DNA from 3 places in the Paraburkholderia sp. FW306-02-B genome. Region 3 is predicted to be linked to each of the others. Evidence: predicted binding sites of a transcription regulator. Region 3 holds the regulator's gene; each other region holds the start of a gene.
The links. Region 3 encodes HrcA, which represses chaperone genes, less so after heat shock. Its sites were predicted from a motif close to TTAGCACTCNNNNNNNNNGAGTGCTAA; they were not measured.
Positions count from the first base shown of each region.

Region 1 (2,273 bases), 180 kb from region 3:
TTGCCGCCATTGCTCAGCCCCTCGCACCGATGAGCCGAACGTGGCCACGGTCGTCAGAAGTTATATTGCAAATATAGCTGGCTGAAATTTATACCAGGATTCGGCTCTTTGATACCGCCATTGGAAATATGCTGGAACCGGTAGCCCGCCTGATACTGCTGGCGACTGCCGAATTGCACGCCGACGCCCGCCATGTCGGCGAACTCGAAAGCCGTCCCGAGGCTGAACGACGTAGAAATTCTGGGACTCGACAGCAACCGGATGCCGGCACCCGCTTCAATATAAGGGCGGATCGAGCCAGAACCCTTGATGAAACGGATGATCGGCGTCACACCGATTTCGCCGATGTTGCTGTGTACGTCCCCTTCGTTCGTATGCCACCAGGCCACGTGAGCCTCGCCGATCAGCGAGAAGTGCCAGTCGCCGATCTGCCACCACGTCAGATTCGGATCCCAGACGAAGCCGAGATCGAGCTTTTTGACGTGGTAATCCCCCACGCCCGCGGCGACTTGCACCCCGAACTGGTCGGCTGCGGCCAATCCCGATATCCCAAGCAACGCAGCCGCAGAAGCGACTTTTAGAGCCAGACCACGCAAAGCCTTTTTCTTGTTCTTCATCGAACACCCAAAGCTATGGTCAAACGTTGATGATGTTTTACCGTCTTGCCTATTCTAAATACAAATCGGATCTGGCGCTTCGTATGAAGAAACCAAAATTTTTGCAATTAGTCGCTTCAGTTTTAGAAAATATCGGTCACTTATAAGTACGAAAGCGGTCTGTCAGCTAAATCATACGGCCTGCACACGGTTAGCGGCGGAAGCGTATCATGGCTATTGAATTCTAATTTTCAATAGCAAAGACGGAACCTGGATGACCCTACAGCCTCTAAGTATTAGCACTCGGGAAATCAGAGTGCTAACATCCAACGCTGGAGTCGATCCCTGACCACGCTTTTGTCTGATTCCAAAGGAGTTTCCTACGTGAGCCATGCAATGACCCTTCCGAATACTCTGAGCCCGTTGTCGGCTAAGGCCGCTTCGGCAGGTGCACTGGCGCTCTCGCATTCCTCGCTGCTGCCCGGTCAACTGGGCAATATCGACGCCTACATCCAGGCCGTAAATCGGATTCCGATGCTGACGCCGGCGGAAGAACGCCAGTTCGCCACCGAATTTCGAGAGCAGGACAATCTCGAGTCCGCGCGCCGTCTCGTCCTGTCGCATCTGCGGCTGGTCGTGTCGATCGCGCGCAACTATCTCGGTTATGGCCTGCCGCATGCCGACCTGATCCAGGAAGGCAATATCGGCCTGATGAAGGCCGTGAAGCGCTTCGACCCGGAGCAGAACGTGCGCCTCGTGTCGTACGCGATGCACTGGATCAAGGCCGAGATCCACGAATACATTCTGCGCAACTGGCGCATGGTGAAGGTCGCCACCACCAAAGCGCAGCGCAAGCTGTTCTTCAACCTGCGCAGCCACAAGCAGGGCTTGGGCGCATTCACGCCGGACGAGATCGAAGGTCTCGCCAAAGAACTGAACGTGAAGCGCGAAGAAGTCGCTGAGATGGAAACGCGGCTGTCCGGCGGCGATATCGCGCTGGAAGGTCAGGTCGAAGACGGCGAAGAGTCGTACGCGCCGATCGCCTATCTGGCCGACTCGCATAGCGAGCCGACCGCCGTGCTGGCTTCGCGTCAGCGCGACAAGCTGCAAAGCGACGGCATCGCCAGCGCGCTGGAATCGCTGGACGCCCGCAGCCGTCGCATCATCGAGGCACGCTGGCTGCATGTGGAAGACGACGGCTCGGGTGGCTCGACGCTGCACGAACTGGCTGACGAATTTGGCGTGTCGGCGGAACGTATTCGCCAGATCGAGGCGAGCGCAATGAAGAAGATGCGCAGTGCACTGGCCGAATATTCGTAACACATAAAGACGTTCAGAGCGCCGGCTTGCCCGGCGCGATGTTGGGTCGCAAAGCCCTGCCCTCGCAAGACGGCAGGGCTTTTTTTCTGCCCGCGCACCGGAGCGCTCGTCCACGTGCGAACTCGCGCGCAAACTCACAACGAACACGCCCGCCAAGCGTGCTTTTCTTGACGTATCACAAACCGCATAGCAATACTGCTTCAACGGGGCGATGCTCGCGACCCAATGCCGCAGCGCTAACTTACGCGCGCAAGGTCACTGCTCCTAGAATCGGGATGCACTCGCCAGATCGCAGAAGCGGCCTGGTTCCAGCCGGAATCACCGGCGTGAAGTCGCCTTCGACCGATCATGACCATA
Region 1 is NZ_JBYSXZ010000001.1:457,717-459,989, reverse strand. It holds gene AC3WOG_RS02045 (nuclear transport factor 2 family protein) at 1-10, opposite strand, end outside; gene AC3WOG_RS02040 (acyloxyacyl hydrolase) at 54-617, opposite strand; gene rpoH (RNA polymerase sigma factor RpoH) at 981-1,916, shown strand; gene cydP (cytochrome oxidase putative small subunit CydP) at 2,265-2,273, shown strand, end outside.
Region 1: the regulator HrcA is predicted to act here: its motif matches at 893-919, upstream of rpoH (RNA polymerase sigma factor RpoH).

Region 2 (2,273 bases), 230 kb from region 3:
GCTTTTCACGGTCGTAGTCCGACGTAGCTTCTTCGATTTGCGTGCGAACTTGCTTCACACGTGCTTCGATGTTTGCAGCTTCGCCAGCGCCGTCGATGATCGTGGTGTTTTCCTTGCCCACTTCGATACGCTTCGCTTGACCCAGTTCAGCCAGCGATGCCTTTTCGAGCGTCAGGCCGGTTTCTTCAGCGATAACTTGACCGCCAGTCAGGATCGCGATGTCTTCCAGCATGGCCTTACGACGATCGCCGAAGCCCGGCGCCTTCACAGCAACCGTCTTCAGGATGCCGCGGATGTTGTTCACCACCAGCGTAGCCAGCGCTTCGCCTTCGACGTCTTCTGCGATGATCAGGAGCGGACGGCCAGCCTTGGCGACTTGTTCCAGTACCGGCAGCAGATCGCGGATGTTCGACACCTTCTTGTCGTGCAGCAGCACGAACGGGTTTTCGAGCACGGCAACTTGCTTGTCCGGGTTGTTGATGAAGTACGGCGACAGGTAGCCGCGGTCGAATTGCATACCTTCGACAACGTCCAGCTCGTCTTGCAACGACTTGCCGTCTTCAACCGTGATCACGCCTTCCTTGCCGACCTTGTCCATCGCTTCAGCGATACGGTCGCCGATCGACGAATCGCTGTTCGCCGAGATCGCGCCGACTTGAGCGATTTCCTTGTTGGTCGTGCACGGCTTGCTGATCTTGCGCAGTTCTTCGATAGCGGCCGTCACAGCCTTGTCGATACCGCGCTTCAGGTCCATCGGGTTCATGCCCGATGCAACGTACTTCATGCCTTCGCGAACGATCGACTGAGCCAGAACCGTTGCGGTCGTGGTGCCGTCGCCTGCGTTGTCGCTGGTCTTGGAAGCCACTTCCTTGACCATTTGCGCGCCCATGTTCTGAAGCTTGTCTTTCAGTTCGATCTCTTTTGCGACCGAGACACCATCCTTGGTGACCGTCGGGCCGCCGAAGCTGCGTTCCAGGACAACGTTGCGACCCTTCGGGCCCAGCGTGACCTTCACAGCGTTCGCGAGGATGTTCACGCCTTCAACCATCTTGGCACGGGCGGAATCACCGAATACGACGTCTTTAGCTGCCATCTTCTAACTCCTTGAATTCTTGGGATATAACCGGGGAAGTAGCGACTTTCGCTTACTTCTGCACCACGGCCATGATGTCTTCTTCGCGCATCACGAGCAGTTCGTTGCCGTCGACCTTGACGGTCTGGCCTGCGTACTTGCCGAACAGGACACGGTCACCAACCTTCACGTCGAGCGCGATTTGCGCGCCCTTGTCGTCACGCTTGCCCGGGCCGACTGCCAGAATTTCGCCTTGATCCGGCTTTTCTGCTGCGGCTTCGGGGATCACGATGCCCGACGCGGTCTTGGTTTCTTGATCCAGACGTTTGACGATCACGCGATCATGCAAAGGACGAAGGTTCATACATACTCCTCTCTTGATTGAGACTGAAGAACGCTGAGAAAACCCAGTTGGCTGAGCCAACCGGCGATGTTGTTAGCACTCTCGTGCAGCGAGTGCTAATTATATGGACGGGTGGTGACAAATTCAAGAAGGGATGTGGGGTCGAGATTCACTTAACTCTGAACTTTGAACTTTGTTCACTTAAGTCTGAACCTTGCACTGCAGCAAAATTCTGACGAATCGCAATAATCCGCTTTTAAAACAGGGCTCTACCCGTAGGTTCTTGCCGCCGTCAAGCTGGACATTGATCACTCCCGAACAGGCTGATTGACGACCAGATTCCTCGAATTTTCTTTGCAATCGTCCACCTAGGGAAATCCCGTAATCCACTGGCAGCCGAGAATATTTCGATCCAACCTGGACACGATGGCCGTACGGTTGGTGGAAGAGACGAGAGCGCTATTGCCATGCTGGCGAAGGGGGCCGCCTACGCGCTCCCGGTGCTCGGCGCCCTCTTTCGGTGGCTGATCGAGCAGCGCCACGTGTAGGGGCGACCGGGATTCGTGATTGTGCTCTTGGAGCATGATTGCCAATCCCGGCCAAGTCTCTCTCATGGACGAAACGCACGATCAGGGCGTCCAGCGATAAACGGTGATGCTGTCCGAGAATCATGGTGTCGCTGTCCGCGAGGTAGGCGATGCGCGTCAGCGGCTGGACGCTCTGGGGAATGCGGATGGGGATACCGGGTCCCCATGTGCTCCGGGACCGAGTTCATCAACCCCCGCGATACATCGGGTCGATGCTATCACCTAGGGCACGCCGGCCAAACTTCGACCTGACCGATCTGACCGATTCGTC
Region 2 is NZ_JBYSXZ010000001.1:867,324-869,596, reverse strand. It holds gene groL (chaperonin GroEL) at 1-1,093, opposite strand, end outside; gene groES (co-chaperone GroES) at 1,146-1,436, opposite strand; gene AC3WOG_RS03825 (hypothetical protein) at 2,190-2,273, opposite strand, start outside.
Region 2: the regulator HrcA is predicted to act here: its motif matches at 1,509-1,535, upstream of groES (co-chaperone GroES).

Region 3 (2,273 bases):
CGCGAAATCCGGGCGGCCGTGCTGATGCCAGTAATGGTGCACCTGCGCGGCCAGTGCGGCGATGTACGCCGGATGGTCGGCATACTGGCGCACCGTGCGGATTTCCAGTTGATTGCGCATCCGCTTGAGCGCTGAAAAAGCAGCGTCGAAAGCCGTGGCCGTGGTCGACGACGAATATTGCGGATACATCGGCACCAGCAGCACACGCTCGGCGCCCGCGAGCTTCAGCTGGTTCAGCATGGCCGGAATGCCGGGCGTGCCGTAGCGCATCGCGTAGTCGACCAGCACCGTGTAGTCGTTCAATTGCAGCAGATGGCGCAAACCTTCCACCTGCTTCTCCGTATACACACGCAGCGGCGAGCCTTCAGGCATCCAGACAGCCGCGTACTTCTTGGCCGACGCACGGCCCCGGGACGGCAGAATCAACAGCCGCAGGATCACCTGCCAGATCAAAGCGGGAATTTCGACCACGCGCGGGTCGGACAGGAACTGCGCCAAATAGCGGCGAACCGCGCGCGGCGTCGGCGCGTCGGGCGTGCCGAGATTGATCAGCAGCACGGCGACACGGTGCGACGTGGCGTTCTGCGAAGGCCGCTCGAGATCGAAGCGCATAGGCAACAGGGATAACCGCTTGAGGCGGAAAGTCGGTTTCAGGTGGGATTCATTATAGCGGCGCGGTCCATTGCGGGGTTTGCCAGGACACCCTGGCCATTCGGCCAATTGGCAAGCCGCGCGCCGTCGCGCATCATTTGCAGCACGAACCGCGGTAGCAAATGCTTATTGCTGGCTGAGGGTCAGCGAAAGCAGGCGGGCGGTGATGTCGACAATCGGAATCACACGGCTGTAGGCCATGCGAGTCGGCCCGATCACGCCGAGTGTGCCGACGATCTTGCCGTTCACCTCGTACGGTGCGGTGACGACGCTCATTTCCTCGATCGGCACGAGATTCGACTCGCCGCCGATGAAAATCTGCACGCCCTGGGCGTGACTCGATACATCGAGCAACTGAAGGAGACTGGTCTTTTGGTCGAACACATCGAACAGCTTGCGCAGCCGCGCCATGTCCGACGACAGGTCGGCGACCTCGAGCAGATTGCGCTCGCCGGAGATCAGCACGGTTTCGCCAGTGTCGGATTCGTCGGTGCTGGCCGTGACGGCGGCGTGCATCAGCGTGGTCATGTCGCCGCGCAGCTCGTCGATTTCTTCGCGCAGGCGCCGGCGCACGTCGTCGAACGACAGGCCCGCAAAGTGCGCATTGATGTAATTGGAGGCTTCAACCAGTTGCGACGGAGAGAAGTCGCGCTGGGTCGCCATGATGCGGTTTTGCACGTCGCCTTCGGGCGTCACGATGATCAGCAGGATGCGCTTGTCGGACAGGCGCATGAACTCGATCTGCTTGAACACGTGGCTGCGCCGCGGCGTCAGCACCACGCCGGCGAACTGCGACAGGTTGGACAGCACGCTGGCCGCCGCCGCGACGATTTTCTGCGGCTCGCCGGCCTGCAGCGTAGTCTTCACGGTACGGGTAACGGCTTCCTCGTCGGCGGCGGATTCGACGGTCAACATTGTGTCGACGAACAGCCGGTAGCCGCGCGGCGTAGGAATCCGGCCCGCGGAAGTATGCGGACTGATCACGAGCCCCAGGTCCTCAAGGTCGGACATCACGTTGCGGATTGTCGCCGGACTCAATTCAAGGCCGGAATAGCGCGACAACGTGCGCGAGCCGACCGGCTGACCCTCGGCGATGTAGCGCTCGATCAGCGTTTTGAGGAGGGTTTGTGCGCGGGGATCTAGCATGACGGAAAATTTTAGCTCAATGACGCGACTATCGCGAGCGCTAACGGCGCCAACCGCGCCAGGCACTGCCCAGCGCGCCGCCGGTTGGCGGGGCGGCGCTTTGCATCGGGTCCGGTACTTCGCCCAGCGCCTTGCCAGCGGCCCGTTCGGCGAATCCGCCAGTGGCACGCTGCCCGGCCACAACCCGCACGCGTGTCATCAAGGCTTCACCATTCTAACGATAATCGTGCAACGCGCTGGCAGGCCGCGTTGGCCGGCCCGTTACCGGGTCTGTCTGCGGTTCTTTTCAGGCCCTACCTATGGTGTAATGCCGGCATGCAAGTGACCAGCCAGTTCAAGACCGTCGCGCTCGTCGGGCGCAGCAATACGCCGGGCATCGGCGAGCCGCTGACCGCGCTCGCCTCGTGCATCGCCAGGCGCGGCTTCGACGTCGTGTTCGAAGCAGAAACCGCCGCCGAAATCGGCATCACCGACTA
Region 3 is NZ_JBYSXZ010000001.1:638,283-640,555, reverse strand. It holds gene hemH (ferrochelatase) at 1-612, opposite strand, end outside; gene hrcA (heat-inducible transcriptional repressor HrcA) at 778-1,797, opposite strand; gene AC3WOG_RS02800 (NAD kinase) at 2,113-2,273, shown strand, end outside.